DNA from 2 places in the Pseudoalteromonas phenolica genome. Region 2 is predicted to be linked to the other one. Evidence: predicted binding sites of a transcription regulator. Region 2 holds the regulator's gene; the other holds the start of a gene.
What was found. Region 2 encodes MetJ, which represses methionine synthesis genes. Its sites were predicted from a motif close to TAGACGTCTAGACGTCTA; they were not measured.

Region 1: a site for MetJ is predicted at 2,249-2,266, ahead of metK (methionine adenosyltransferase). Genes of this name have one in related genera too.

The regions. Positions count from the first base shown of each region.
Region 1 is NZ_CP013187.1:3,086,442-3,093,893, reverse strand. Features, by position in the region: gene PP2015_RS13795 (HDOD domain-containing protein) at 1-678, shown strand, start outside; gene metK (methionine adenosyltransferase) at 961-2,148, opposite strand; gene tkt (transketolase) at 2,412-4,406, shown strand; gene PP2015_RS13780 (GNAT family N-acetyltransferase) at 4,471-4,920, shown strand; gene PP2015_RS13775 (AraC family transcriptional regulator) at 4,917-5,789, opposite strand; gene PP2015_RS13770 (iron-containing alcohol dehydrogenase) at 5,956-7,110, shown strand; gene rdgC (recombination-associated protein RdgC) at 7,184-7,452, opposite strand, start outside.
Region 2 is NZ_CP013187.1:3,419,657-3,427,108, reverse strand. Features, by position in the region: gene priA (primosomal protein N') at 1-1,851, opposite strand, end outside; gene rpmE (50S ribosomal protein L31) at 2,106-2,321, shown strand; gene PP2015_RS15380 (malic enzyme-like NAD(P)-binding protein) at 3,130-4,383, shown strand; gene metJ (met regulon transcriptional regulator MetJ) at 4,469-4,792, opposite strand; gene metB (cystathionine gamma-synthase) at 5,091-6,314, shown strand; gene metL (bifunctional aspartate kinase/homoserine dehydrogenase II) at 6,321-7,452, shown strand, end outside.

The DNA.
Region 1 (7,452 bases), 330 kb from region 2:
TTAAAAGTGATCAACTCTCCCGCATATGGTATGTCTCGAACAATTACCGATATTCGACAGGCGGTGATGTTTTTGGGGGTAAACTGTATTACACAATTAGTGACGGGGCACTTACTTAAAAATGCCTTTAAACAAGAGGATTGTTGTATTTCATTGCAGCGATTCTGGGATCATGCCAGCGATATGTCTCAATTAGCTATAGCGATAGGAAAACAAATTAAAGCAACTGTACCACTCGAAAACCTGCAGTTACTTGGTTTATTCCATGACTCTGGTATACCCGCAATGGCGATGCGATTTGGAAATTATAATGAATTAATGTCGCGAGCTTATCAAAGAGGTGAGCAAAGTCTCTTATACTACGAAGAGCAAATTTATCCAGTTAGCCACACTATTGTAGGGTATTATTTGGCAACGTCATGGCATCTTCCTAAGCCTATCTGCCAGATGATTCTACGTCATCATGATGAGTCATATCTAAAGGAAGAAACGGACCCTACACTGAAAGCGACTTTTGCGACGATGAAACTCGCTGAGAATTTAGCTTTCGAAGCAAAATACTTTAGGCCGTGTGGTGATTGGCATGTATTTAAAGATTTAGTGATGATTGCATTAGAACTGAGTGATGATGAATATGTTGATTTGAAAGAAGACGTAGAAGAGTATTTTATTCATTAATACCAATCCGCTTAATTAAATGGTCTATTTCGAGGCAAGAAAGCCTTGTTGGTAACATCGTTCACGTGTCCTGCTATCGCTGAGGTACCTACATCTATGTAGGCAAGGCAAATATTTCGTTATTTAGTTGTTCTAAATGAGAAATCTTTAACGCAGCTATCATCAGGTTTAATCCCTCGAAATGATTAAGTGTTATTGCGGATTGGTATAAGTAAATTAATTACAGACATTAAAAAAGGCGCTCCTTTTCAGGTAAGCGCCTTTTTAACAGATGACTTAAAATTATAAGCCAGCAGCTGCTCTTAGTGCGTCTGCTTTGTCTGTTTTTTCCCAGCTAAATGCTGTGAATGTGTCATCACCAACCGTCATTTCAAACGGCTCACGACCGAAGTGACCGTACGCAGCAGTCATTTGGTACATTGGGTGAAGTAGGTCTAGCATCTTAGTAATGCCGTAAGGACGTAGGTCGAAGTGCTCACGCACTAACTCAACTAACTTCTCTTCAGACACTTTACCAGTACCAAATGTATCAATTGTTATTGACGTTGGTTCAGCTACACCGATAGCATAAGAAACTTGGATTTCACACTTATCAGCAAGGCCTGCTGCAACAATGTTCTTAGCAACATAACGACCAGCGTATGCTGCACTGCGGTCAACCTTTGATGGATCTTTACCAGAGAAAGCACCACCACCGTGACGTGCCATACCACCGTATGTGTCAACGATGATTTTACGGCCTGTCAGACCACAGTCACCTACTGGACCACCGATCACGAAACGACCCGTTGGGTTAATGAAGTATTTAGTATCTTCAGTTAATAACTCTGCAGGTAGCGTGTGTTTGATGATGTTTTCCATAACGGCATCAACTAGTGCATCTTGCTCGATGTCTGGGTTATGCTGAGTTGAAAGTACAACTGCATCGATAGCAACAGGTTTACCATCTTCATATACGAAAGTTACCTGAGACTTAGCATCAGGACGTAACCAAGGTAGGATACCTGATTTACGCGCTTCAGCTTGACGCTCTACTAACAAGTGTGAGTAGTAAAGAGGCGCAGGCATAAGCGTTGGTGTTTCGTTCGTTGCATAACCAAACATTAGACCTTGGTCACCCGCACCTTGCTCTTCAGGCTTAGAGCGGTCTACACCTTGTGCAATTTCAGGTGATTGTTGACCGATAAGGTTCATGATGCCACATGTGTCGCCGTCAAAACCTACATCAGAAGACGTGTAACCGATATCTGTGATTACTTTACGCGTGATTGACTCTAGGTCTACCCAAGCATCTGTTGAAATTTCACCAGAGATGATCGCAACGCCTGTTTTAACCATAGTTTCACAAGCAACACGTGCGTGTTTGTCTTGCGTAATGATTGCATCTAGTACCGCGTCAGAGATCTGATCAGCGATTTTATCCGGATGACCTTCAGAAACAGACTCAGAAGTAAATAAGTGTTTTGCCATTGTATCTATGCTCACAAATATTGCGCTTCACGAACATCGGGGATAGCGCGAAAAAATAAGGGGCGTATTCTATCTAAAACAAATTAACTTGCCTAGTTTTTTTACGCCTAGACGTCTGAATTAGATTTTTTCAATTGCAGATCCTGAAATATACAAGTTTAGCCCTCGTTTTCTCAGGTATATACGTTGCAGTAAGTACCATAAATGAGTCAGAATGAAGGCACTGACATTTCAGCGCAACACAATTAAAGGTAGGAGAATTCATGCCGTCACGCAAAGAACTTGCAAATGCCATTCGCGTTCTGTCTATGGACGCAGTACAAAAAGCTAAGTCTGGTCACCCGGGAGCACCTATGGGTATGGCTGATATCGCAGAAGTACTATGGCGCGATTATTTAAAGCACAACCCAAGCAACCCAGAGTGGGCTGACAGAGACCGCTTTATTCTGTCAAATGGCCACGGCTCTATGCTTATTTATTCTTTGTTGCACCTGAGCGGTTATGATCTTTCTATTGATGATCTGAAAAACTTCCGTCAAATGCATTCTAAAACACCGGGTCACCCAGAATATGGCTATGCACCAGGTGTAGAAACAACAACTGGCCCACTTGGTCAGGGTATTACTAATGCGGTAGGTATGGCGATTGCTGAAAAAGCACTTGCAGCTCAATTCAACCGTGACGAATTTGATATTGTGAACCACTTCACTTACACCTTCTTAGGCGATGGCTGTTTAATGGAAGGTATTTCGCATGAGGCTTGTTCATTAGCCGGTACACTAGGCCTTGGTAAGCTTATCGCATTCTGGGATGACAACGGCATCTCAATCGATGGTGAAGTAGAAGGCTGGTTCAGCGATGATACACCTAAGCGTTTTGAATCTTACGGCTGGCATGTAATTGCTGACGTAGATGGTCACGATAGCGATGCAATTAAAGCGGCAATCGAAGCGGCACGTGCAGAAACTGACAAGCCAACACTTATTTGCTGTAAGACAGTGATTGGTTATGGTTCACCAAACAAATCAGGAAGCCATGATTGTCACGGTGCACCATTAGGTGATGAAGAAATTAAAGCAGCACGTGAATTCCTTGGTTGGGATCACGATGCGTTTGAAATCCCTGAAGATATCTACGCGAAGTGGGATGCTTCTTCTCGTGGTCAACAAGCACAAAGCCACTGGTTAGTGAAATTCACAGAGTACCAAATGGCATACCCTGAGCTTGCGGCTGAGTTTGAGCGTCGCATGAAAGGCGAACTCCCTGCAAACTGGCAAGCTGAAACTGAAAAGTACATTGCAGAGCTTCAAGCAAATCCAGCTAACCCTGCGACACGTAAAGCGTCACAAAATGCATTGAATGCATTTGGTCCAATTCTACCTGAGTTTATGGGCGGCTCAGCTGACCTTGCAGGTTCTAACCTTACACTATGGGAAGGTTCGAAGGGCTTAACGGCTGATGATGCATCAGGTAACTACATCTTCTACGGTGTACGTGAATTTGGTATGTCGGCAATCATGAACGGTATTGCACTGCACAAAGGTTTCGTACCTTACGGCGCAACTTTCTTAATGTTCATGGAATACGCGCGTAACGCGGTACGTATGGCAGCATTAATGAAGCAGCCAAGCATCTTTGTTTATACTCACGATTCAATTGGTCTGGGTGAAGATGGTCCGACGCACCAGCCGGTTGAGCAAATTGCCAGCATGCGTTTAACACCTAACCTAGTGAACTGGCGTCCATGTGACCAAGTTGAGTCAGCTGTTGCTTGGCAGCAAGCGATTGAACGTAAAGATGGTCCAACGTCACTTATCTTTACTCGTCAAGGTTTAGAGCAACAAGCTCGTGATGAAGCACAAGTTGCTGCAATCAAACAAGGTGGTTATGTACTTAGCTGTGACGGCAACCCTGAGCTTATCTTGATTGCAACAGGTTCTGAAGTACAACTCGCTGTTGATGCAGCAAAAGCGCTTCGTTTACAAGGCAAAAAGGTACGTGTTGTGTCTATGCCTTCTACAGATGTATTTGATGCACAGTCAGCTGAATATAAAGAAAGCGTTTTACCAGCAGCAGTAACACGTCGTGTTGCGGTTGAAGCGGGTATTGCTGACTACTGGTTCAAGTATGTTGGCTTAAATGGTGCTGTAGTGGGTATGTCAACATTTGGTGAGTCAGCACCTGCTGGTGAGCTATTTGAGCACTTCGGCTTCACAGTTGATAATGTGGTAGCACAAGCTAACCGTTTATTTGCTTAATCTATAAAGCATATTAAGTAATTTAAAACCCGCACATGTTGCGGGTTTTTATTTAGGAAAAATTATGTCACAGCTGAACATTAAACTGTTTCCAACTCTTGCAGCGCATTTAGATGATTTGGTGGCGTGGGAGCAGCAGGCTGATGTGGGCGAATTTATCTTGGCTAACTCCAAAGAGCAGCACTTGAACAGTATGGAAGAGCCCACAATTCAATACTTGTCAGTTTTTCAAAATGAACAGTTGGCTGGTTTTATTATTCTCGCTTTAGAGTCAGAAACAATCGTTGAATTTAGGCGCATCGTCATCGGCCAGCGTGGTGCAGGGATAGGGCAGTTGGCGATTCAAGCTATGGAACAATATTGCCTTGAACACTATGCATGTCAACGGATCTGGTTAGATGTGTTTGACTTTAATGAGCGAGGGCAACACATCTATCGTAAGCTTGGCTATCGAGAATTTAAGCGCTGTCGGCATGGTGAACATCAGTTACTATTTTTCGAAAAGCACTTTTAATTCGCTTTGGCATAATCGCTGGGTGAGATACCAAAGTAGCGAGTAAATTCGCGGCTAAACTGGGTGGCGCTTTCATAACCTACTTGCGCAGCAGCTTGTTTTACTTTGATCCCTTGGTCTTGCAGTAAATCTTTCGCTTTAGATAACCGAAGCTTTTTTACGTACTGAATAGGTGACGAGGCCGTTATCTGTTTAAAGTTACGGTGAAACGTTGAGGCGCTCATATTTGCCATACTGGCGAGTTGTTCAACATCTAGCTTGTCATTATAGTTATTATGTAGATGTTTTAGCGTGCGCTCCATTTTAGACATGTGCGTATTGTGTGAGACGAGATCAAATAAAGGCGACGCTTGTGGGCCTTGCAATACATGAAAAAAGACTTCCCGTACCAATCCTTTTCCAATAATGTCAGATTGTAACTTTGAGCTTAAACAGTTAACTAATCGAGTGAGCGTGCAAGATAAAGCATCCGTATTTTCGCTGACGAATAGGCCCTTTGCATTGCTCATTTTATCACTGCTATTCAGTTTTCCATGTTCATCAAAAACTCTTACTAATTCTCCGAGTACAGGTATGTCAAAATCGATGATTAATGACAGTAATGGGTTGTTGTTTGTGAGTTGTGTTTCACATTCAGCAGGTAAAGGTACGGTGAGCACTAAATAATTATCTGGGTTATAGGTATAGATCTGCTCATCGAAAAAGACCCTTTTTTGGCCTTGCAAAACAAAAATAATGCCTTGGCTATAACACAGAGGCGTTCTTACTGCGCTTTCACTACTTTTATAGATACCAACACCATGAATGAAGGTGTGATTATAACCCTCAGAGGGCGCCAATTGTTCAAGTTGTGTAATGAGTGATTGCATCGTTTGTCACCAAGTTATTTGATGGATTTAGTATAGCAAGTGGGGAAGTGTTTTTAACTAAACTTATCAAGAGTGAGAGTTTTAGGCATGAAATTGATGGTTTAAGTCATTTTAATAAAGCTATGAGTTGCTATTCTGTACTTAACAAAACACATAGGGGCACATTATGCAAAACTTTGATTTTTACAATCCGACTCGCATCGTATTTGGTCAAGATAGACTGGGTGAACTAGATAAACTTATCCCAGCATCGGCAAAAGTACTGGTTTTATATGGTGGTGGGAGCGTTAAGCGCTTTGGCACCCTAGAAAAAGTGATTAGCAATTTAGGTGATCGTGAAGTAATAGAGTTTGGTGGTATTGAGCCAAACCCACAATTTGAGACTTTAATGAAAGCCGTAAAAGTGGTGAAAGAGAACGACATCGACTTTTTACTTGCTGTTGGTGGTGGCTCAGTGATGGATGGTACAAAATTCATCGCTTTAGCAGCGAGTGCTGATAAAGATCATCATACGTTACTGTTCCACGGCTTTAATCCGGTGCCAGTTGAAAAAGCGGTGCCACTAGGTTGTATTGCAACACTGCCTGCGACGGGGTCAGAAATGAATGCATTTTCTGTGGTGACCTACAATGAGCAAAAATATCCAATCACATCGCCATTGGTGTATCCTCAATTTTCAGTATTAGACCCAGACTTTACTTTTTCTTTACCGAAAGAGCAGGTGGCGAATGGCGTAGCAGATGCATTTGTGCACGTGATAGAGCAATACCTTACTCAGCCTGTCGGCGCTAAAGTGCAAGATAGGTTCTCTGAGGGGATTCTAAAAACCTTAATTGAAGATGGCCCAATTACTTACCAAAGTGATGATTTGGCGGCACGTAAAAACTTTATGTGGTCAGCTACATCTGCTCTGAATGGTATTATCGGTGTTGGTGTACCACAAGATTGGTCTACTCACATGATTGGCCATGAGCTGACTGCGATGTTCGGTATTGCGCATGGTCGTACACTTGCCATTGTTCTTCCTAGCCTATTAAGAGCACGTAAAGCGCAAAAGCATGACAAGCTAGTTCAATTTGCTGAGCGTGTTTGGGACATCACAGACGGCACTGAAGACGAGAAAATTAATCAGGCGATAGATAAGACAGAAGCGTTCTTCAACTCGTTAGATATTGTGACTGCATTGTCTCACTATGGTATTGATGATGAAGGCATTGATACGGTAGTAGCTAATATGGAAAAAATGGGATTAACTCAATTAAGTGAAACCGGTGATCTAACGTTAGATATCGTTAAAGAGATATTGTTAGCAGCGAAGTAAATTCATCTTATAAAAAAGGAGCCGTAAGGCTCCTTTCTAGTTTAAGAATTCATTTTGTACTTTGAATAAAAGACTAAGCTAAATCTTCTTTATCGCCTAACCCTGCAGTGAGTTCTTCAAGTAGCTCTTTAATTTCTTCTGTGATTAAGATGAAATCGGCATCTAACTTAATGGCCATATCTTCTTTTGGAATATCGGCATTTTGCTCTTTTAGCGCATCAGCATAGCTTAAGCGCTTTAATGTACCGTCATTTTGTAAAATGAACTTCACACGTTCACGCCAGTCAAGTGCAAGTTTAGTTACTCGCTTACCATTTTCTAGGTGGGTTTTGATTTCATCGC
Region 2 (7,452 bases):
GAGCGCATAACGGGCAAAGTCACCATATCCATTATTGACTAAATCTTGTAAAAGCGGGTGTTCGCAATAATGTGTTTGTAGTAAAACAGTGCCAGGTTCTCCACTTCGCCCAGCACGACCAGCAACTTGAGTGATTAATTGAGCCATATGCTCCGTAGCTCTAAAGTCACTGCTATATAAACCACTGTCTACATCTAAAATGATGACTAGACTGACGTCAGCAAAGTGATGGCCTTTAGCCAGCATTTGAGTGCCAACTAGAATACGTGCACCACCTTCATTAATTTCATTGAGGGCTTCTTCGAGTGCGCCTTTACGGCGAGTTGAATCTCGATCAATGCGGCTTAAAGGCGTGTCGGGAAATTGCAATTCTAAAAACTGCTCAACTTGTTCAGTACCCAAGCCCACAGGTAAAATATTGGTACTACCACAATCAACACACTGGGGTGGCACATAGCTTTGCTCACCGCAATGATGGCAGACTAAACGAGACATACTTTTGTGATAAGTGGCACTTGCGCTACATCGATGACATTCGCTGAGCCAGCCACACTCGTGACACATTAAAGTAGGTGCATAACCTCGGCGGTTTAAGAACACCATGACTTGTTTTCCACGTGCGAGCGTTCGTTCAATATGCTGTAAAGTAGTTGGTGCAAAACCATTTTGATGCGGTTGGCCCTTCATATCAATCAACAAGTAAGCGTTATCTACTTTGGTTTGCGCACGTTTGGTCAGCGACACTAATTGATATTTGTTATTGAGTGCGTTGTGTAGGGTTTCGAGTGCAGGGGTTGCAGTGCCTAATAAAAGGGGGATTTGTTGTGTTGCACAGCGGTAAACAGCCAAGTCTCGAGCGTGATAACGTAGTCCATCTTGTTGCTTGAAAGACCCATCATGCTCTTCATCTACCACGACCATGCCTAAGCTCTTAAAAGGTAAAAAAATCCCTGAGCGAGTTGCGATAACCAAAGCACTACTGCCTTGTTCAGCGCGTCGCCAAGTGTGTAAGCGCTCATTGTCGGTTAAATTTGAATGCCATAAATCAATCGGAGTATTTGGAAAGCGGCGCCTGAAGCGGTTCACTGTTTGCGGCGTCAGGCCAATTTCAGGCACTAGAATCAGTGCTTGTTTACCAGCATTAAGTATTTTTTCTAAACACTGTAAATACACCTCAGTTTTGCCACTGCCCGTGACGCCTTCAATTAAGAAAGTACGATATCCTGTTTGTTGGTTCACGGCGGCACAAATGGCAGCCTGCTCTTCATTTAGGCGCGGTTTGTTTGCAATCTCAAGAGTGTGCGACGACCAAGCTTCACAGTGATTGATGGCTTCTGCAATAAAGCCTTTCTCTTTGAGCGGCTTGATTTGTTGTGTTGTGAACCCTAATGCTTTTAACTCAGTGAGGCTCGTTACGCCAGAGCCTTTTAAATGCTCAATCAGTGCTAATTGCTTTTTAGCGCGAAGCTTGGGAGATGCTTTTCCTTCCTCAGTGAGTGTGTAATTGGGCACTTGGGTTTTATCTGGGTGCTCACCTTGACGTAGAGATGCTGGTAGCGCAGTAAAAATAGTTTCGCCTAGCGAATGGCAATAATAACGTGCTGTAAATTTCAAAAAGGTAAGATATGCATCACTGACAATAGGACGCTCATCAATAACAGAGGTAATGGCTTTGATTTTATTTTCAGGCACATCTGTCTTCGCTTTGATGTCAACGACCATGGCGACCAGTTTTCGATTGGCAAAAGTTACCCACACACGACAGCCTTTATGAACTGTTATATTCGGGTCGATCTTATAATCAAAGGTTCTATGTAGTGGGACTTTTAGAGCAACTTCAACAAATAGCATGAATGTTCGAGCATGGCTGTAGATAGTTATAATGTACTAAAGCAGACCTTGAAATCCCAGAGAAAAACGCGCGGTAAATGACTGTTCAATGGATTAGGCGTAATTAACGGCCTGTTTATTTACTTTTTGTGCAATTATTGCTTGTAGATCTCAGACGACTCCAATAAAATACGCGTCCACTAATTTGAATATAACTACGTATGGTGCCAAACTTCGGGTTTGGAGAGCGATACGGCCTAACCTAGAGGTTTACTATGAAAGAAGGTATCCACCCTAAGTACGAGTCAATCACAGCAACTTGTTCATGTGGTAACAAATTCGAAACTCGTTCAACACTATGTAAAGACATCCACCTAGACGTATGTTCTGCATGTCACCCGTTTTACACTGGTAAGCAGAAGATCCTTGATACAGGTGGTCGTGTTGATCGCTTCAACAAGCGTTTCGGTGCTCTTAGCAGCAAGAAATAAGCAGCGCTTGTTTGAGAAAGGCACCCATTTGGGTGCTTTTTTTATGTCTAATACCAATCCTCTTAATTAAGCGCTCTATTTTGAGGCAAGGAAAACCGGTCGATAGCACCGCTCACGCGTCCTGCTATCGCTGAGGTACCTACTTCCATGTAGGCAAGGTTAAAATTTTGCTTTTTAGTTGTTCTAAATAAGAAATTTTTAACGAAGCTAGCGTCAGTTTTAGTCCCTCAAAATGGTTGAGTATTATTGAGGATTGGTATAAAACTTATTAATCCTCTGAATATTCATTATTTCCTGCTGACTTAGTATCGTTTCTCTGGCTCTTTTTCTGCAAAATTATTTCTTTTACACCAAACTTTTTTCATAGCAAAGCCGTAGAAAATGGCGCAACAACTAAATGCATAACTTTGCACTTTTCATCGAGATTGACTTTAGCTTTCTCAAAAATACGGCTGCTTAAACTGTTTTTTTTAAGAGTTAAAGTTGTCTAAATGTATTTAAAAGAGTCTAAAATCTAATAAAATTCGATAAGTTCAGCGTTCTTTTTGTGATTGATAGGGTGGCATTTTTAGTCGTATAAATTGCTGGTTTATTAAGCGTACTGACCCTTTTTTAGGTCAATAAAATGTCAAAAAAGCTAAAAGAATGTTTCATAAAATCTGCAAAATTGCGGCATCTTGCAGATAAATTTCGCTAAAAAGTGGATAGACCTGAAATTGCTTGAATATATCTAGAAAGCGAGTATCTTTTAGTTATTGCGAATTATTTCACTCTCACTTTTAACTTCTTTGCAGGAAAAAATCGCGTCATGTCAGACTTTCGTGAACAAGCTTTACATTACCACGCTCATCCCGTTCCAGGTAAAATCAGTGTTGAATTAACTAAACCAGCCGAAACAGTTAAAGATCTTGCGTTGGCCTACAGCCCAGGTGTGGCTGAGCCAGTTCGAGAAATTGCTGCAGATCCTGCTAATGCATACCGATATACAGGTAAAGGCAATATGGTTGCGGTGATCAGTAATGGTACTGCAATTTTAGGTTTAGGTAACTTAGGCCCACTTGCTTCTAAACCAGTAATGGAAGGTAAAGCGCTACTATTCAAACGTTTTGCAGGCTTAGATTCAATCGACATTGAAGTAAAGCACCGCACCACTGAAGACTTTATCAATACGGTTGCGAATATTGCAGATACTTTTGGTGGTATCAACCTTGAAGATATTAAAGCACCAGAGTGTTTTGAGATTGAAAAAGCACTTATAGAGCGTTGTGATATACCTGTATTCCACGACGACCAGCATGGTACTGCGATTGTAACTGCTGCGGGTATGTTGAATGCATTGGAAGTACAAGGTAAAGACATCCACGACGCTATCATTGTGTGTTTAGGTGCAGGCGCTGCAGCAATCGCATGTATGGAGCTGCTGATAAAATGTGGTGCACAGCGTGAGCATATTTACATGCTAGACCGTAAAGGTGTTATCCATACGCGTCGCGATGACTTAAACGAATATAAAAAGCTATTTGCTAACAACACTGATAAGCGTACGCTGCAAGACGTTATCGCTGAAGCAGATGTATTTGTGGGTGTATCTGGCCCTGACTTACTTTCTCCAGAAGACCTAAAGCTTATGGCGGACAAGCCGGTTGTCTTTGCCTGTTCAAACCCAGACCCTGAAATTAATCCAGAAGTTGCACATGGTGCACGTAACGATTTAATTATGGCGACAGGTCGTTCGGATTATCCTAACCAAGTGAACAACGTTTTATGTTTCCCATTTATCTTCCGCGGTGCACTTGATGTGCGTGCAACAGCGATTAATGATGAAATGAAGATCGCAGCCGTAGAAGCTATTCGTGGTATTGCGAAAGAGCCTGTGCCTGAGCAAGTGCTTAAAGCAGCCGATGTTGAGTCGCTAGAGTTTGGCGCTGAGTATATTATTCCTAAGCCAATGGATCCGCGTTTATTACCTCGCATTGCTAAAGCTGTAGCACAAGCTGCGATTGATTCTGGCGTTGCGCAAATCGATCTACCAGAAAACTACATGGCACAATTTGAATCTTAATCCTAAGCAAGATTAAATTAATAAAAAACCTCGCAATGGCGAGGTTTTTTATTTCTATGTTTTTCTTCGAGAGAAACTAAGGCGATTAACCTTCTTCGTTAATCTCTGGGATCTCTAAGCCCATCTCTTTCATGATGTTACGCACTTCAACAGGGATTTTCTCAGGATTGTCTTTACGTAAGTCCTCATCGCTTGGAAGTGGTTGACCCGTAAAGGCATGCAGAAATGCTTCACATAGCAACTCACTGTTTGTTGCATGGCGTAGGTTGTTAACCTGACGTCGTGTACGTTCGTCAGTTAATACTTTTAATACATTCAAAGGGATCGACACGGTGATCTTCTTCACTTGCTCTGATTTCTTGCCATGCTCTGCATAAGGGTGAATATACTCACCATTCCATTTAGCCATAATATTTTTCTGATGCCTTTAGAGTAATTACTGCCAATAAGACTACGCTCGTTTGCGACGGCTTTAATTGACTTAGTTTGACTAACGCCCAACTCAAACTAAGGTTAATGTACCGATTTATGGTCAAAAACCCAGTCTTATTAACAATATTAGTTAACGAAGTGGCGAAATTTTATCGGTTTAAAAAAGATAGTCAAATTCTAGTTAAATAGCCATTTAGCAGTATAAATGTTTTGACTTCTCTAATTTGATCATCTAACCTTTTAGACGTCTAAACATCCATATACTAGGTGGTGATATGAGCCAACGCAATAAGTCAACAGTCGCAGTCAGACATGGTATCGAAGCCGATAAGCATCATGGTGCGGTTGTGCCTCCTCTTTATCTTTCTACAACGTATTCGTTCGCTGATTTCGATACTAAGCGTGATTACGATTACGGCCGTAGCGGTAATCCAAATCGCGATATTCTAGCTGAAGCATTAGCGCAGCTTGAAGGCGGAGAAAAAGGCATCATCACCGCGACCGGTATGGCAGCTGTACACCTAGTAACACAACTTTTAAATCACGACGATACCTTAGTTATTCCACATGATTGTTATGGTGGTAGTTATCGTTTATTCACATCACTTGAAAAGCGTGGCTTGTTAAAACTAAAAGTTTTAGATTTAACTCGCGCTGACAGCCTTGCACAAATTGCAGAGATCAAACCTAAACTGGTTTGGATTGAAACGCCAAGTAACCCAATTCTTCGTCTTACAGACATCGATGCGGTTGTGAATGCAGCCCATGCAGTGGGCGCTTTAGTGGGGGCTGACAATACGTTTTTATCTCCAGCGCTACAGAACCCAATTTCATTTGGTGTTGATATTGTGGTGCATTCGACAACCAAATACATTAATGGTCATTCAGATGTTGTTGGCGGTGCGGTAATTGCGAAAACCCAAGAGTTAGGCGACGAGCTGGCTTGGTGGGCAAATAACATAGGCATTACTGGTGCACCATTCGATAGCTATTTGACATTACGTGGTTTAAGAACCCTTAAAGTGCGCCTTAAACAACATGAAGAAAATGCCCTCGCTATCGCCAAATACTTAGAGCAGTCGGAGTACGTTCGCAAAGTGTATTATCCAGGTCTTGAATCACACCCGCAACACGAACTGGCGAAAAAGCAGCAGTTAGGATTTGGTGGCATGGTGAGTTTTGATATCGCAGGCGGTCTTGAAGATGCTGCCGCTTTCTTAACAACAGTGAAAGAGTTCTCGTTGGCTGAGTCTTTAGGTGGTGTTGAGAGTTTAATTTGTCACCCTGCGACCATGACACATGCAGGCATGGAGCCTAAAGCACGTTTAGAAGCGGGTGTCGGCGATACTTTGATCCGTATTTCTGTCGGTATTGAGGAAGTAGCAGACCTACTTGCAGACCTCGAAGTGGCTTTTGCTAAAACACAGCCTGGCAAGGCACCTGCGTCAGCTGATAGCAAAGCTTGTAAATTAACACCTGCCCATCCGGCACTTTGGTAAAAGAAAATGACAAGAGTAGTACATAAATTTGGCGGGTCGAGCTTAAGCTCGGCCTCGCGTTATCAGGCTGTCGCACAAATCGTGGTTGGCCAATGTCAGTTGGGCGATTGTGTTGTGGTTTCTGCTGCAGGCAAAACCACTAATACCCTAGTTAAACTATGGCAAAGCTATCAGCAGCAAGAGCAGCAAAGTTTTAACGATATTTTGTTGCAGGTTGAGAACCATCAAATCGAGCTGATTAATGCATTATTCCAGGGTGAAAAGCAGCGCCAACTAGCCGATATACTACTGACTGAATTACAAGTGATCACCCAAGCCGCGAACACAAAAACTCTAAATGAAGCTGAGCTATTAGCACACGGTGAATTATGGTCTGCACGCATTTTGGCGAACTACTTATCAGAAAGCGGTTTACAAGCCCAAGCGATTGATGCCAGAACGTTATTTACTGTGCATAACGGTCAGTTGGTGCATCAACAAAATAAGCAAGCGTGCTTAGCGACCTTAGATAACGATCACATCTTTGTGGTCACAGGTTTTATTGCAGCAGATGACCAAGGTAATACTGTGACGCTGGGACGCAATGGCAGTGACTACAGTGCAACATTGTTAGCAAATTATAGCGACGCAGAAGCAGTCTCAATCTGGACCGATACGCAAGGTGTATTCAGCACCGATCCACGTAAAGTCAGCAATGCAATTAAATATCCTAAAGTATGTCGTGAACAGGCCAATCTATTGGCGCGTTTAGGTAACCCAGTTTTGCATGCTAAAACCTTATCGCCTTTGAAAAATACCAGTATCAAGTTACAGGTTCGTAGCAGTTTTGATCCTGAAGCACCAGGTACTGAAATCGTCAAAGCGGGTTACAGTAAAGCGAAACGTTTTATTACGTCATTTGATAACTTAGATCTTGTGCGTGTAGACCGTTTAGGTGTTAATGAAGTGCGTGAAGTGAGTCAGCTTATTCAGCATAGCATTCATCACTTCGTACAAAATGGTGAAGAGTTCTTATTGCTACCAGGCGCTTTTACACATCAAGTTAGCCAATATTTTGCTGGCCGCCTCACCTTGGTTGAAAGCCACTTGCAGGGCTTTGCGCTGGTTGCACCAAAAGCTGATATCTCTGCATTAGAGC